2 regions of the Lacihabitans lacunae genome follow, and region 2 is predicted to be linked to the other one. Evidence: riboswitches for the same ligand, from Rfam matches in the RefSeq annotation. Region 2 holds a riboswitch; the other holds the start of a gene.

Region 1 (8,024 bases), 210 kb from region 2:
CATAAAATATCCGTTTACTTCAGCATTCCAATTGCTTCCAGCTTTTTTATATCCCGCCTCGTAATCTACCAGTTTCTCTGCCTTTGGCACTTTAGGTGCATTGTCTACAAAGTCTTGTCTACTTGGCTCTTTGTTTCCAACTGCCATACTTAAATATGCGGAGCTACTTGGGCTAACTGTATACGTTAAACCAAGTTTTGGATTAAAGAAATTATACGTTTTGCTGTAGTTTATTTCTTGCAAAGCATCTTCTATTCCTTTCATGCTAAAACCTACGGTTCTAAACTGTAAATCCACATAGGCATTCAGTTTTTGAGACAACTCATAGTTAGCTTTTACATACATATTAAAGTCATCTTTTACTGAATTATTGTCGTAGTAGCGTTGTCTAATATCGCTATTTGAAGCATATTTGGCCCAAATGATTTCACCATAGTGGCCGCCATCATACTTATTCCATCCACCACCAATGTTGGCGTTTAGCTTTTTGCCACTTTCGTAGTCAAATGACCATACCGCACCATAAAAATCATTGTTTAACCACTTCCTTCTTATCAAATCAGTACGTTTTATTACTGTTCCGTTTACCGTAACATTATCTAAACCATAGTCCGCAAACTTTTGATCATATTTAAATTGCTCATAAAAACCTTGTCCGTGTGTATAGTGTAGCGTTGGGTTAAATCTCCAATGCTCCGAAAATTTAAATGAAGATATCAATTGAATGTGATTTTGTGCATAATCATCTACTTCATTGTCATAGGTATAAAAATTATACGTACGACCACTCGCTAACATTCCTTTTTTGAAATTCTCGTCGTAATAGTTTCGCTCTATAAAAGCATCCAAACCTTTTGCGTCTCCTTTGGCCAAAGCCTCCGGTATACCATTCCAAGACTGATATGTTTTTTCATGTCCCGAAAATACGTTTAAACGTACAAACGAATTGTCTCCATAATATCCACCAGAAAGGTAATACGACTGCAAATTAGAACTTGCTCTGTCTACAAATCCATCTGAGGTGATTTTAGAAAGTCTTGCATCTAATACAAAATGGTTATTTAACAAGCCTGTAGAAGCCAAAACGTTGGTCTTAAATGTATTAAATGAACCAACTGAAGTATTTACTTCGCCGTAGGCTTCTTTGTTTAGTTGTAAGGTATTTACATTTATACTACCTCCAAATGCACCTGCACCGTTGGTAGATGTACCTACTCCACGCTGAACCTGAATACTCTGCACGCTCGATGCAAAGTCAGGCATGTTTACCCAATATACCCCTTGTGACTCCGAGTCATTGTAAGGAATACCGTTTAAGGTTACGTTAATTCGGGTTGGATCTGAGCCTCTGATACGGATTCCCGTATACCCCACACCCGCTCCTGCGTCTGAAGTAACCACTACCGATGGCAGCTGATTTAACAAAAATGGCAGGTCTTGACCTAAATTTTGTTTTTGAATATCGGCTTTCTTAACATTGGTAAATGCCATTGCAGACTTGTCGTTGGCACGTGTAGACTTAACCACCAACTCACTCAGAGCTAACTCTTTAGATAAACTATCACTTGTTTTTTGAGCAAAAGAACTGTTGGAAAGCAATATTCCAAAAAAGAAGGCAAAAACCACTGAAAGGTTTTTTAAACGAACTGATTTTTTTTTCATAACAATTATAAAAAATTATTACGAAGCAGATAAAGGAGCAAAACGCTGTCTTCGGGCCTATTTTAGACCTATTAAAACTTAATTTTACTATTGAAATTTCTGAGAGGAATTAGATTTATGACCGGTGTAAAATCCAAAACTTTAGCTCAAATCCCTTCGTCGGTACTAACCGAATCAGGTTCAATGGGTATGATCTCAGCCCGTTGTATTCAGGCACCCCTTTTATGAGATTTCGGGTGCAAAGGTAGGAGATTAAAAACTTAACAGCCAAGTATTTTTTCAAAAAAATTAATTTTCTGAACCCGAAACCGCCATTCCAAGACTCAAAATACCAGCTGCCGTAAGATAATGAAACACATCTATTGACATTTCGCCTTTACCAAAAATCAAGTGTCTATACGTAGCTAATCCGAAGAAAATAACCCCCGCAATCATCCAAAACCCTATTTTTACGTTTCCTTTTGTAAGAGCAAAAACACCCATAATAACCACTACAGTCATGGCCATAATTGGCATAAATTCGGCTATGGCTTTGAAACCAAAACCTTCTGATACGGCAAACAATACAAAGCCTAAAGAAAGTAAAAGATATACAAATATTCGTTTTAAAGGAATACCACTCGCAAGAGAAAAAGAAGCCCCTATAAGGCCCACACTACCCGTAATGGTAGCTATTTTTTGAAAAAACATAGAAGCAAGACCCGCCTGCTCAAAACCCGCGAACCGGATGGCTCCAAATATGGCAGCACCTGCTACAGAAAGCACAAATGACTCCCATAGAATGGTGCTCGAAAGGTCAAGTTTGATTAAATATCTAAAGAATACATATAAACTAGTGGCAGCTAATACGGAGTCAGAAATAACATGTGATAATTCCATAATCTTAATAATAAGCGAGGGTTTATATGATTTAAATACCGGTCAATGTTACACAAACCTAAGAAACAAAATTGACTTCTGGCATAATTTCTATTCCGAATTTCTCAAAAACCGATGCCTGCACTTTTTCGGCCAACTGTTTTATTTCAATGCCTTTACCCTTACCGTAATTAACCAAAACCAAGGCTTGTTTGTCATGCACGCCCACCTCACCAAATCGTTTTCCTTTCCAACCTGCCTGCTCTATTAACCAGCCTGCAGGTATTTTCACTACACCTTCTGATATCGGATAGTTTGGCATTGCAGGGTATTCTAATGCTATTTTATTGTATTGAGCAGTTGGTATTTCAGGATTTTTGAAGAAACTCCCCGAATTGCCAATTTCGGCAGGATCCGGCAGCTTACTCTTTCGAATCGCGATGACGGCTTCGCTGATGGCCTTTACCGAAAGTTCCGTTACACCGCTCTCGGTTAAGGTATCTTGAATGGCTCCGTAGCTTGTCTTAAATTCTGGATTTTTTTGAAACCTAAAACTGACATTTAATATAAAATATTTGCCTTTGCCTTCGTGCTTAAACACTGATTCTCTGTAGCCAAACTTACAGTCATTTAGATAAAAAATCTCTGTCTCGAGGGTTTCAATATTTAGTGCTTCCAAACTCACAAAAACGTCTTTTATCTCTACGCCGTACGCCCCAATGTTTTGCATGGGTGCAGCTCCTGTGGTACCTGGTATTAACGACAGGTTTTCTATTCCTCCCAAGTTTAGGCCCACCGTGTGCATCACTAGTTGGTGCCACACTACGCCGCCACCCACTTTCAAAACCACTTCATTTTGGTCTTCAAAGGTCTTTTCTATGCCTAATATTCCATTTTTTATCACCAAACCGTCCCAATCGTTTAGCAAGAGTAGATTACTACCTCCACCCAAAATCAACTTGCGTTCGGCTTTCATTTCTTCGTTTTGATAAAGCTTAATCAAATCAGACACATGAAAAACCGTAGTGAAGTATTTGGCCACTACATCGAAACCAAACGTGTTATATGGTTTAAGCGAAACTTGTTTTTGAATCATAAAAAACTAAAATATTAGACCTGCAATTTAACACCTGATTGTTTTTGAAAAGTAAATTTCAATCAAAACCTTTTAAATAATAATTCTCTTCAATTACTTAAAGTGGTTTTTTCTCGCCTGCCGTAACTGCAATTTTCAACTGATTTTCTTTAGGGGGAATCGGGCAGGTATAGTTGTCAGCAAAGGCACAGTAGGGATTGTAACTGGTATTAAAGTCTAACCAAAGCAAACTGTCTTTGATATCATGAATGTTTATATCCATATACCTGCCTGCACCGTAGGTTTCTTTTCCTGAAGTCAGGTCTTTAAATGGCAAAAACAGGTAATCCTTATAAAGAGGATTTACCGGAAAAGAGGCATATAAAACCAAACTTTGCTTTTTACCCTTTATTTTAAAGGTCAAAATACCATACGGCACGAAATCTTTGAAACCACCCGATGAAGTTGCAAACGAAACCACGTCCTGATTTTTAGCTTTTTTCAGCTTCGCCAAGGTATTCCAAGTTTCATCTATGTCAAAAAAATCTTGTTTGACTCCCGGAAAAACCTTTTGGGTCTTGGCAATATATTCCGCTCTTTTTGAATCAGTTACATGTTGAGAAAAGGAGATTTCAGGAATAAAAATCAAAGAAAAGAATAAGACAAGTAAGGCTTTGGTGGTTTTCATGAAATGTATAAACAATAAGTGAGACACAAAAAAAACAAGTTTTGGGCATAATTAATATTTTTATACCAAAAAATGCTGAGATATAAACATGGGAAAAGAAGTAAGAATTATTAACTTTGCAACATTTGCAAATCAGAGACAATTTTAGCCCTTTATTTTTGCAAAAGGTTTATTCGAAAGGGCTGGGGGATATTTTTTTTAAAAACTTAAAACAATATTTTATAATGACACAAAAAGCTAAGATCATTTACACTATCACTGACGAAGCTCCCGCTTTGGCTACTTATTCGTTTTTGCCAATAGTAGAGGCATTTGCTAAGCCAGCTGGTGTAATGGTAGAAACGCGTGACATCTCGCTATCGGGTAGAATAATCGCTAGTTTTCCTGAGTTTCTGAGCGATGATCAAAAAATCACGAACGACTTAGCCTACTTAGGTACGCTTGCCACTGAGCCAGAAGCCAACATTATAAAATTACCAAATATCAGTGCTTCTATGCCACAACTTAATGCGGCCATAAAAGAACTTCAGGAGAAAGGATACAAAATACCTAGCTACCCTGATGAACCTGCTACTGATGAAGAAAAAGCGATAAAAGCGAAATTTGATAAAATAAAAGGCTCGGCGGTTAATCCAGTTTTGAGAGAAGGAAACTCGGATCGTAGAGCTCCTAAGGCAGTTAAAGAATACGCGAGAAAGCACCCACACAGCATGGGAGCTTGGTCTGCAGACTCTAAGTCGCACGTAGCGAGCATGGTAGATGGAGATTTTTACGGCAGCGAAAAATCAGTAGTTGTAGAAAAAGCAACTTCGGTTAAAATAACTTTTGTAGATGCTGCCGGCACTGAGACAGTATTGAAAGCAAAAACTGACCTTAGAGACGGAGAAATAATTGACTCTTCGGTAATGAGTCTTGGAAAACTGAAAACGTTTTTGGCTCAAGAAATAGCTGACGCTAAAGCCGAAGATGTATTGTTTTCGATACACCTAAAAGCTACCATGATGAAGGTTTCTGACCCTATTCTTTTTGGAGCAGCGGTTTCGGTTTTTTTCAAAGATGTGTTTGAAAAACATGCAGCGGTATTTGAAGAACTTAACGTTAACCCAAACAACGGGCTAAACGATTTGCTGATTAAAATCTCTACTTTAGGTGCTGATAAAAAAGCAGAAATAGAAGCAGACATTCAAGCAGTTTATGAGAAAAATCCTGCTTTGGCGATGGTAAACTCTGACAAAGGAATCACAAACCTACATGTACCGAGCGACGTGATCATAGATGCTTCTATGCCGGCGGCTATTCGTACTTCAGGTAAAATGTGGGGACCAGACGGAAAAGCCAAAGACACCAAATATGTTATTCCTGATCGTAGTTATGCGGGTATTTACCAAGTAGTGATAGACTTCTGTAAGAAAAACGGAGCCCTTGACCCGGTAACTATGGGAAGCGTTTCTAACGTAGGTTTGATGGCCCAAGCAGCCGAAGAATATGGCTCGCACGACAAAACTTTCCAACTTTCGGCAGCAGGTACTGTAAAAGTAACAGATACTGAAGGAAACGTATTGATGGAGCAAGCGGTAGAGGCTGGTGACGTATTTAGAATGTGCCAAACCAAAGATCTTCCGATTCAGGATTGGGTGAAACTTGCCGTAAACAGAGCGAAAGCAACTGGAACGCCTGCTATTTTCTGGTTAGATAAAAACAGAGCTCACGATGCTCAAATAATAAGTAAAGTAAACCAATACCTACCAAATCACGATACTACAGGCCTTGATATTCAAATCATGACGCCTCAAGAGGCTACACAGTTTTCGTTGGAGCGTATCGTAAAAGGATTGGATACCATTTCGGTAACTGGAAACGTATTGCGTGACTATAATACCGACCTTTTCCCTATTTTAGAAGTAGGTACTTCGGCCAAAATGCTTTCAATAGTACCGCTTATGAACGGTGGTGGACTGTTTGAAACAGGTGCAGGTGGTTCAGCTCCGAAGCACGTACAGCAGTTTTTAGAGGAAGGATATTTAAGATGGGATTCGCTAGGTGAATTTTTAGCACTTGCGGTTTCTTTTGAGCACCTTTCTAATACTTTTGGAAATCCAAAAGCTCAAGTATTGGCAGACACGCTTGACGAGGCTACGGGTAAATTCTTAGACAACGATAAGTCTCCTGCACGTAAAGTGGGACAGTTAGATAACCGTGGCTCACATTTTTACCTTTCGCTATATTGGGCACAGGCTTTGGCTGCTCAAACGAAAGATGCGGATCTAAAGGCTACATTTACGCCAATAGCAGAGGAAATGACAGCGAAAGAAGCAGAGATAAACGCAGAATTAATAGCGGCTCAAGGAAAGCCACAAAACACAGGTGGTTACTACAAGCCTGATTTTGTATTGGCATCAGCAGCTATGCGTCCAAGTGCTACACTAAATGGCATTTTAGCAAAAATCAAATAATTAAAATTCATTGTTTTTATAAAAAAACAGAGCTCACAAGGCTCTGTTTTTTTTGTGGTTAAGATTGAAGAGTGATACTGAATAGGCGTTTTCTGTCTAAGTTCTATAATTTTTATTTTTATTTTATCTAACGGTTAAATAATTTTCAGTATTTTGGTAGCACGACCCAATTAAACCTACAAAAATTGAGATATTCTACACTATTAATATTCTTATTTAGTTCATTTTTTGCTTTTCCACAAAGCCAGAAAAATTTTCCTACCATTACCTTAAACGGACTTGGAGGCCAAACGTTTGTCAGCAAATCAAAAGATTCTATTTCTATAAAAGGCCTGGAAAACTTGGTTGATATTGAATTTCCAAACAGTAAAGATTCTATTTATTATCAACTGATGGGTTATGATGAAAAACAGGCAAAATCTGCTTATCCGAAAATCAGATATACCAACCTTGTCGGCGGCGATTATGAACTAAAATATCGACTTGCAAGCCAGCCAAAGTATAGTATTATTAAAGTAAATATAGAAGAAGCTATTTGGCAAAAATGGTGGTTTTTTCCGATGATAATTTTCTATATTTTGCTACTGATAGGCATTGGCATGTACTTTTTTTTCCTTTACAATTTTAGGCAAGAAATGAAAGTACAGCAGATAAGAAATAAAATTTCATCAGACCTCCACGATGAAGTGGGCTCAAACTTAAGCAGTATTGCTATTTACACCCAGGTGTTACGAAAAAAGTTAAAAAGTGCCGAATATGATTCCATTTTGGACAAAATAACAAGTAACTCCAAAGAGTCTGTTACCCTTATGCAAGATACAGTTTGGGCTATAAATCCCAAAAACGACACCCCAGAGAAGCTTTTTAGTAGGATAGATTCTTATGCCAAAGGACTTCTTACATCAAAAAATATAACGTATAAACAGCATGTGAATATTGATTTTCAAAAATTAATATTAGATATGGAAGACCGCAAAAACCTTTATTTAATACTTAAAGAAGGTTTAAATAATATTGCCAAACACGCCGAAGCATCAGAAGCAAAATTAGTAGTGAGTTCAAAAAATGGCAAAATCGAATTTGTATTAACGGACAATGGGAATGGTTTTGACCTTAACCAACAAAGCGAAGGCAATGGGCTAAAAAACTTTAAAGATAGAGCCGAAGAGTCTAATTTCAAGTTGAAAATTATTTCTATAAAAGATACCGGAACCGAAATTTCAATTGAGGTTTCTCCCTAATATTAGCGATTTTAAACATTAAAAAAAAAAGCCAATTTTGTTAAAAA
Region 2 (8,024 bases):
CTTTCTTTCAGATGATAAGTTTTGATAAAACCGAACCTCTTTTTCTAAAATCCCTTTGATTATTTCCTCTTTCGGGATAGCATTCGGCTTCTTTTTTTTGAATAGTGGACGAATAATTAAAGCCAAAAGAAGTAATAAGGCAACTGCAACGATTATCATTTTTATGTTTTTTATTCCAATCTCTAAATACGCAAACTGAACAAAGTTACGATTAGAATATCTGATTATGTTGAAATTAAAAACAAAGGCTTTTAACTCAAACTAAAATCATGATTTTAGCCATATTTTTTTATCAATCCGTCTAAAAGTCGAGTAGTTTCTGGGTTTATGATCATCCTTTTAGGGTCAGCCTCAAACCAAGCTAGGGTTTCTTTTATGCCTTCTGCGTAGGGTATTGTGGCCACATACTCAGGTACTAGTTTTTTTATTTTGGAGTTGTCAAAAATAGCACAGTGCGACTTGTCGCCCCAAAGTCCACCTTCTTCGGATGCGAAGCCATTTTGGTCTGCATAGTCAATGATGTTTTTGGATGTTATGTGCACTATTTTCGCTTTTACGCCAGCCGCTTCTGCCAGTTGCTCATATATTTGATTCCAAGTTAAAACCTCATCGGAAGTAATATGGTAAGCCTCGCCGATGGCTGCTTTGCGGCCCATCATTCCTAAAAACGCCTTGGCAAAATCTCGAGCATGCGTCACCGTCCATAGCGAAGTGCCGTCGCCCTGAACCACTACAGGAAGCCCTTTTTTCATTCTATCCACGGCATTGTATTCGGTCCAGCCACCCAACGATAGCGGAAAAACTGAATAATACGTATGCGAAGGACGCACGATTGTCATCGGGAAGTTATCTTCTCTAAATGCCTTAACCAGAAGGTCTTCACAGGCTATTTTGTCGCGAGAATATTGCCAATGCGGGTTTTTGAGTGGAGTAGATTCCGTGATAATCGGGTTGGTGGGCGGTTTTTCGTAGCACGAAGCCGAACTTATGAAAACGTATTGTTTGGTCTTATTTTTAAAAGTTTCAATATCCCTTTGCACTTGTTCGGGTGTAAATGCAATCCAGTTTACGACCACATCCCACTCGTGCGATTCTAATACTTTTCGGGTTTCCTCGGTGTTTTCTATGTCGGCTATTAGTGACTTCACGCCTTTGATTGGGAGGTTATTTCCCCTGTTTAAGTGATATAAGTCCACGCCTCTTTCAACCGCCATTTCACTCACGGGAGTGCTGATATTTCCTGTGCCACCGATAAATAATACTTTCATTTTTTAAGGTTTGATTTCGAAAAACAAGTTATTGCTTTTTAAATATATTCTAAGTATTTATTTGAGGTTTTTTGGATTTTCTTTGGCTTGGTGAAGTGTATATTTTAGGGATTTAAAGTAATTGGCTTTACAGGTTTTTGTGATCAAATGGATCTAGAATTAAAGGAAATAAAAGCTGGCCAAGTATTTATTTTTGAAAATTTAATAAATATGAAGAAAACTAGGACCTATGAAGATACTTGAAGTTTTATATAAAATAATTGCTTAAATATGCTATTTCAAAAGGTTGGTTTTTAGTTATTTGGAATTAGTTTATTTGATTTATTGTAGGTGTAAAAACCTTCGAAACTCAGGTCTTCGTCAAGCCTTTCCCAGTGTATACCAAATGGTGATAAAGTAAAGTCTTCGCGTTCTGTTTTACTAGCTTTTAAAAGTCTTGGGAACCAATTAATAGGGTGACTTTTGGTCTCATTTTTATCTGTTTTGATATAAATGAAATCATCGTCAAGCCAAACATTCGTTACATTAATTTCATTCTCCATGATATTCTTTCCATTTAGCTATTATAATTTCTTTGTTTTCTTCTATGATGGCAATTGCTAGGCTAATATCTTTATTTTTCAACCCTTTATTAGATACTAATCTCACCATTTCAACCTCAAACTTAGCTTCTCCATCTGCGTTTCTGACATGAACATGAATTGGTAAATGTTCGTTTGAATAAAAGTAAAATCGTAATCCAAATATTATAAATAAAGTTGGCATTTAAAAAAGACTGTTAGGTTTAACATAAAGCAATTATCATTTTTTTTTCATTTTAAACAAATATTTTACTTATTTTCTAAAGCTTCACATGACTTTATGATAATATCACTAACATATAGATTATATGTGCTTTCCCAGAGTCTCCATTAGGGACTCTACGGAATGATAAGTGGAAAATACCTTAATTATTGTGTCGCTTGCAGTTGACACTGAACATTCGAACATATACTTTCCCCAGCGTTAGGGATTGCAGCGGTATCCTTTTTTGCCTGACGTAGGCGGCAGAAAAGATTTAGCGGAAAGCCTGTTAAAACGCCCTAAAAAATTGATTTCAGTTTGTTTAAATTCTTTGATTTGTACTTTAGCAAATTCTCCCTCAGGTATACTTCTGATTACTTATAAGAATACAGAGAAAAGTAAAGCCCGAAGTCCCTTGTAGGAGCTTCAGTACGGACTAGGAATATGTTTCCATCAAAAAACTTTAATGAAAAATGTGCTTTGTAAAAGGAAATAAGTACATATATTTGCCTCAACAAAAGCACGGGGTGCATGGTTAGAAAACCAAGCTGAGATTACACCCGGGAACCTGATTTGGTTAGTACCAACGTAGGGATGCAGGCTTAATGAGATTATCTTATTGGGCCATCTTCTATCGGATTTTTCCGTATAATTCCTCACCCGGAGTTTTTGTTTTTTAAAACTATTAAAAAATGGAAATTCAAAAATCAAACGCCGAACTTATTCCTCAAAAAGCCCAAAACTGGCAGAATAGGCCTGAATGGTTCTTTAACCGTGAACATACTGACACGTACGAGCTTTGGTACGAAGGTCGCTACAAGCGTGCCGAAGTGTGGCAAAAAAAAGTAATGGAGCAGCTCGTGGGGGCCGACAAACGTGTTAAAACTTTGCTTGAGTTTGGCTGTGGAACCGCTCGTTTTACCCGTTGGTGGCACAAAATCGGTATTAAAGCCACAGGTGGGGATATTTCGCCGCTGATGCTTTCGCAGGCTGTGCAACTGTTTGATGGTGATTTGGTTATGGCTGACTCGCACCACATGCCATTTAAGAATCATACGTTTGACTCTTTGGCTTTTATCACCACATTTGAATATTACAAAGATCCCGTAAAGGTTATCAGAGAAGCTGCTCGCGTGGGTAAATACGGCATTGCGATGGGCATGATGAACCGCAACTCTCCCAAAGTGCTCAGAAGGCGAGTGCAACAAATGTTTGGTAAAAATCCTTTTTATGTAACGGCTACTTTTTATACGCCTGCTATGCTCCAAAAAATCATTCATGAGGCCTTGGCGGGGCGTGACTACACCATAGAATGGACGGCTACGGGTTTGCCAAAATGGTTTCCGGTGCAGCAGTGGAACCTGCCTTATGGCGATTTTTTTGGTCTATATGTTAAGTTTAATGATGTAGATTAAATGGAAAACCAACTTGGAAAAATAGACCATGTGCTGTTTGAACAGTTTATGGGGGCAAAGTTTGGTTTTGAAAATCCCGATGTGTTGGCTGGGCCACAGTTTGGGGTAGACGTTTCGGTGGTTTCGTTGCCGGGAAATATGGCCATGGCACTTACGAGCGACCCACTTTCGTTGATTCCATCTTTGGGCTTGGAGGAGTCCGCTTGGCTGTCGGTGCATCTGATGGCAAATGACATGGCTACTACCGGTTATGGGCCGCAGTTTGGACAGTTTGTTCTTAATTTACCCGACACATTTTCAAGCTCAGACTTTAGTATTTATTGGAACTACATCCATACATTTTGTAAAAATATAGGTGTGGCCATAACGGGCGGGCATACGGGTTTTATTGCCGGACAAAACTCTACGATTGCTGGTGGAGGCACTTTTGTGTCTGTAGGCGAAAAAAACAAAATGCGTTTGTCTAAAAATGCCAAGCCGGGGCAGGTACTCTTGCTCTCAAAATCTTGTGCGATTTCGTCGGCGGCTATATTGGCCATGAGTTTTCCGGAGATCGTGAAAAACAAGGTAGGGGTGGAGGTTCAGCAAGCTGCTTGTGGTAGTCTTTACGAGACGTCTTCGCTGCCTGATGCCCTTGCGGCGGTTGGGGAATGTAACCAATATAAAGAGGTGACGGCCATGCATGACGTAACCGAAGGCGGGGTGTTAGGTGCTGTTTATGAGTTAGCTACGGCGTCTGGCTGTGGGGTAAATATTTTTGAGGAAAAATTGCCCATCGGTGAAATTCAGAAACACGTTTGCGATGTTTTTAGCCTTGACCCCAGGTATTGTATCGGGGCCGGAGCCATGCTTTTTGCTTGTGAGGCAAATCACGCTCAAATAGTGATAGATAGACTTACACAAAAAGGAATTAACTGCACAGAAATTGGAGTTTTGACTGAGACAGGAAAGGGTACCAATATTATAGAAAATAAGGTTTCAAGTCCGATTGTTTATAAACAAGACGACCCTTATTGGGCGGCATTTTTTAAAGCTTTAAATGCCGGATGGAAATGAAAGTCAAAAGAAATATAAACTGGGGCGTGTATTTGGTGATAGACCCACAGATGGAAAGGGAGGCGTTGATGAACAAACTGACACTTTGTTTGCAAGAGCCCTTGGCTGCTATACAGGTTTGGGATAATTTTGAAAACATACTCGATGTAAAAGCTTTGGTGGTCGATATATGCAGCTTGGCTCACTCAAAAAACATTCCGGTATTGATAAACAATCGGTGGGATTTGCTGATAGATAGTAGCATCGATGGGGTGCATTTTGATACTGCTCCATCTGAAATTGACTTTATAGAGAAGGCGGTTAATCGGCCTTTTTTGAAAGGAATTACCTGCAATAATGACCTTTCTGTGGCAGAATGGGCCGAAAAGCAAGAGTTTGATTACGTCTCTTTTTGCTCCATTTTTAACTCTGTGACGAGCAATAGCTGCGAATTGGTAAGCTTTGAAAACATAAAGGCTGCCAAAAGCATATTTTCTAAATTGATATTTTTGGCGGGAGGTATTCGTCCTGAAAACTTGGTGGAATTGAAAGGTTTAAGTTTTGATGGAGTGGCTGTAGTGTCGGGAATTATGAGCTCTGAAATGCCAAATTTGGCGATAAATAGATACAAAGAAAATTTAAAAAATATAGAATAATGAATTTTGAAACGATAGAAAAACTGTGTTGCCCATTTGACAAAAGTGACTTAACGCTAACTGAAATAAAAAGAGACGAAAATCAGAATGTGGAGGAAGGCTTTTTTGTGTGCAAATCATGCAAAAGGCTGTATCCGATCATAAAAGGAATACCGATTATGAGCCCTGATGAATACCGCGAATTTGACCTAGAAAAACCGACATTGGACAGATGGCAAAAGCACCTAAAAGGAGGCGAGTTTGTAAACTTTAGATTAGAAAGTGGCAACTAAGGTTTTTTTGATTAATTTGGATTTTGAGATGGAACTTCATTTGGCTTTAGCAGAATCTCCGTCAGGGACTCTGCGGTTTATCTGGGTGGAAAAGCAGTGTAGTCTAGAGTCCCTTGCAGGAGACTCTGAACAAGCATTATAAATCATTATATTGCGGCTGAACCAACAAAAAAACCTATACGCTCGCGTTAAGGATTGCAGCGGTATCCTTTTTTGCCTGACGAAGGCGGCAGAAAAGATTTAGCGGAAAGCCTGTTAAAACGCCCTAAAAAATACGTTTAGTTTTTAGGTAGATTTAGTAATAAAAACCGTTTTACGTTGTCTCCCATTACTTTTTTGATGTCATCTCTTGACACTCCTAATTTTAATAATTCCTCTACGTATAGCGGTAGGCCGGTCACGTCAGTGTGGATTTCTATGGCTCCGTCGAAGTCCGAACCCAGGGCTACATAATCGGCCCCAACTAAGTCGATGCAATATTTGATGGCTTTGGCAGTGGAAGCGGGTGTTTTGGTGCCTGTGGCGGGTTCAAACATGGCGATGCTGATTAATCCTCCTGTTTTGGCTATTCCTTTTATGTGCTCGTCTGATATGTTTCGTACCGAATTTTGGGTGCCTTTTACGCCTGTGTGCGAACTCACGATTGGCTTTGAGGTTATGGCTAGTATGTCGTCTACCATCTTTGGTGAGCAGTGGGCTACGTCTAAAATCATGTTTTTGGCTTGCATTTTTTTGATTACTTCTTTGCCAAAATCAGTAAGGCCGGCATGCTCCACGCCATGGGCTGAGCTGCCCAATTCGTTGTCGAAAAAGTGGACGGGCGACATCATTCTTACGCCTGCCTTATACAGTACATCTACATTTTCTATTTTGCCTTCGAGGGCGTGCATGCCTTCTATTCCGAGAAAGCCCGCGGTTATGTTTTTGTTTGTTTTTCTGTCAAAAATATAGGTTTCAAGGTCTTTTGCAGATGTAATTACCCTAAATTTCCCTTCAGATTTCTTTTCGAAATCAAACAGAGCTTTACATTGTGTCAAGGCTCGTTCGGTTAAGCTAAACCACGCCGCTATGGGCCTTGCTTGTAGTATAAACGGAAGAGTGATTTGGTCAGTTTCTCCCGTGTTGTGGTCAAAGTTCATGTTTCGGGGAGCCTTCGTTACGATGGTAAAAGCCTGCAAAGCCATGTGGACCTCGAGCATCCGTGGGATGTCTACTGAGCCGAAGTCGTTTTTTTGAAGGAGGTCGCGTTTCCAAAGTAGTGCGTCGCAATGCATGTCAGCCACAAAATCAAGGGAGTCGTAAAGCATTTGAGCGTCTCGATTGACAGCGTAGGGTGGTTTGGCGGAGATTTTATTAAACGTTTTGTCGACTATTTTTGGAACAAATAGAAATGCAAAAAGCACGATGCCTAGAAGTAAACCCAGTATATATTTTTGATATGTTTTCATTTGAGGATTTTTTATGTAAACCTAAGGATAAAATTATAAAGATAGTAGCGTAGTTCATTGTCCTTTCCGGAATCTTCTTTTTGGCAAATAAAAGAGTAGTACTTTGGTTTTGAAACACTTGAATATCAAAATGTTTAATAAAATAGCACAGAAATGAAATTGGTTAAATAATCTCTTATTTTTAGGTATTGAACCAACACTTAACCCCAACAGGTATGGCTTATGACTCGCATTTGGCTGAACGAATAACCCAATTAGTAGAAAGGCATAAAGTTAGTTTTTATGTAAAAGAAATGATGGGTGGCATCACTTGGATGGTGGACGAAAAAATGTGCATCAGTATATTTAAAGGCAACCTTATGGTGCGAGTTGAGCCTGACGAATTGGAGGAGTTTTTGGGCAAGCCTGGAGCCACCCAAATGATACATGGCGGGAAAGCCATGATGGGCTACTTGACGGTTAGTTCGGAAGGGTATGACATGGAAGAAGATTTGGAATATTGGGTAAATAAATGTTTGGAATATAACCCGAAAGCGAAGGCAAGCAAAAAGAAAAAAGCATAGTTATGAATAGTTTTGAAGCATTTGATTATCAAGTAAATAGTTGGCAAATGTCGCTGAAAGAACTCAGCTGGTCGCAGTTGGTTGCTGAGCCCGGAGAAGGTTGGACCTTGGGTCAACTTTATGTGCATTTATTGCATGACACTGCTTGGTATTTCGCCCAAGCAGATTTGTGTTTTGGTGATACTTCAAATGCCTCCGAATCTATGAATAAGGAAGGTAAACTGCTATTTTTAAATAATTCATTTCCAGATATTCGTATAGTAAATAGAGGTAATGAGGTTCCGCTGCCAAGTAACATTTTAGAATTAGAAGAGGGCTTGGAACAATTAAAAGCTAAGGCTGCGACTATATTTTTTGAGCAAAATAAAAAGGATGCAGTTTTTGGCAAATCTGTACATCCTGGCTTTGGGTATTTGGCTCCTTTGGATTGGCTGCAATTTGCAGAAATGCATATGCGGCACCATGTTAAGCAGAAAGAACGCATACTTTTGAACATTAAAAAATGAGCCTTGTATTTTTTGTAATTAACTAAAAACTTTAGAAAAGTTTCCTAATTTTACTCACGTCCTTTTTGAGGACAATAA

Evidence for each region. Region 2 has a riboswitch for thiamine pyrophosphate ahead of ACFOOI_RS18065 (class I SAM-dependent methyltransferase). Riboswitches for the same ligand answer to the same signal wherever they lie in the genome.
Region 1: it holds a riboswitch for thiamine pyrophosphate, as region 2 does, so the genes downstream of both, ACFOOI_RS18935 (TonB-dependent receptor) here and ACFOOI_RS18065 (class I SAM-dependent methyltransferase) in region 2, are expected to answer to the same signal.

What each region holds. Positions count from the first base shown of each region.
Region 1 covers NZ_JBHRYQ010000001.1:4,417,823-4,425,846, reverse strand. Annotated here, with positions in the region: gene ACFOOI_RS18935 (TonB-dependent receptor) at 1-1,662, opposite strand, end outside; TPP riboswitch at 1,797-1,893, opposite strand; gene ACFOOI_RS18930 (hypothetical protein) at 1,951-2,541, opposite strand; gene murB (UDP-N-acetylmuramate dehydrogenase) at 2,600-3,616, opposite strand; gene ACFOOI_RS18920 (DUF1684 domain-containing protein) at 3,714-4,283, opposite strand; gene ACFOOI_RS18915 (NADP-dependent isocitrate dehydrogenase) at 4,508-6,736, shown strand; gene ACFOOI_RS18910 (sensor histidine kinase) at 6,922-7,977, shown strand.
Region 2 covers NZ_JBHRYQ010000001.1:4,208,328-4,216,351, forward strand. Annotated here, with positions in the region: gene ACFOOI_RS18045 (M90 family metallopeptidase) at 1-159, opposite strand, end outside; gene ACFOOI_RS18050 (NAD-dependent epimerase/dehydratase family protein) at 276-1,268, opposite strand; gene ACFOOI_RS18055 (DUF2442 domain-containing protein) at 1,562-1,810, opposite strand; gene ACFOOI_RS18060 (DUF4160 domain-containing protein) at 1,800-2,033, opposite strand; TPP riboswitch at 2,565-2,663, shown strand; gene ACFOOI_RS18065 (class I SAM-dependent methyltransferase) at 2,744-3,466, shown strand; gene ACFOOI_RS18070 (AIR synthase family protein) at 3,467-4,522, shown strand; gene ACFOOI_RS18075 (thiamine phosphate synthase) at 4,519-5,157, shown strand; gene ACFOOI_RS18080 (Trm112 family protein) at 5,157-5,429, shown strand; gene ACFOOI_RS18085 (dipeptidase) at 5,708-6,877, opposite strand; gene ACFOOI_RS18090 (TfoX/Sxy family protein) at 7,066-7,440, shown strand; gene ACFOOI_RS18095 (hypothetical protein) at 7,443-7,946, shown strand.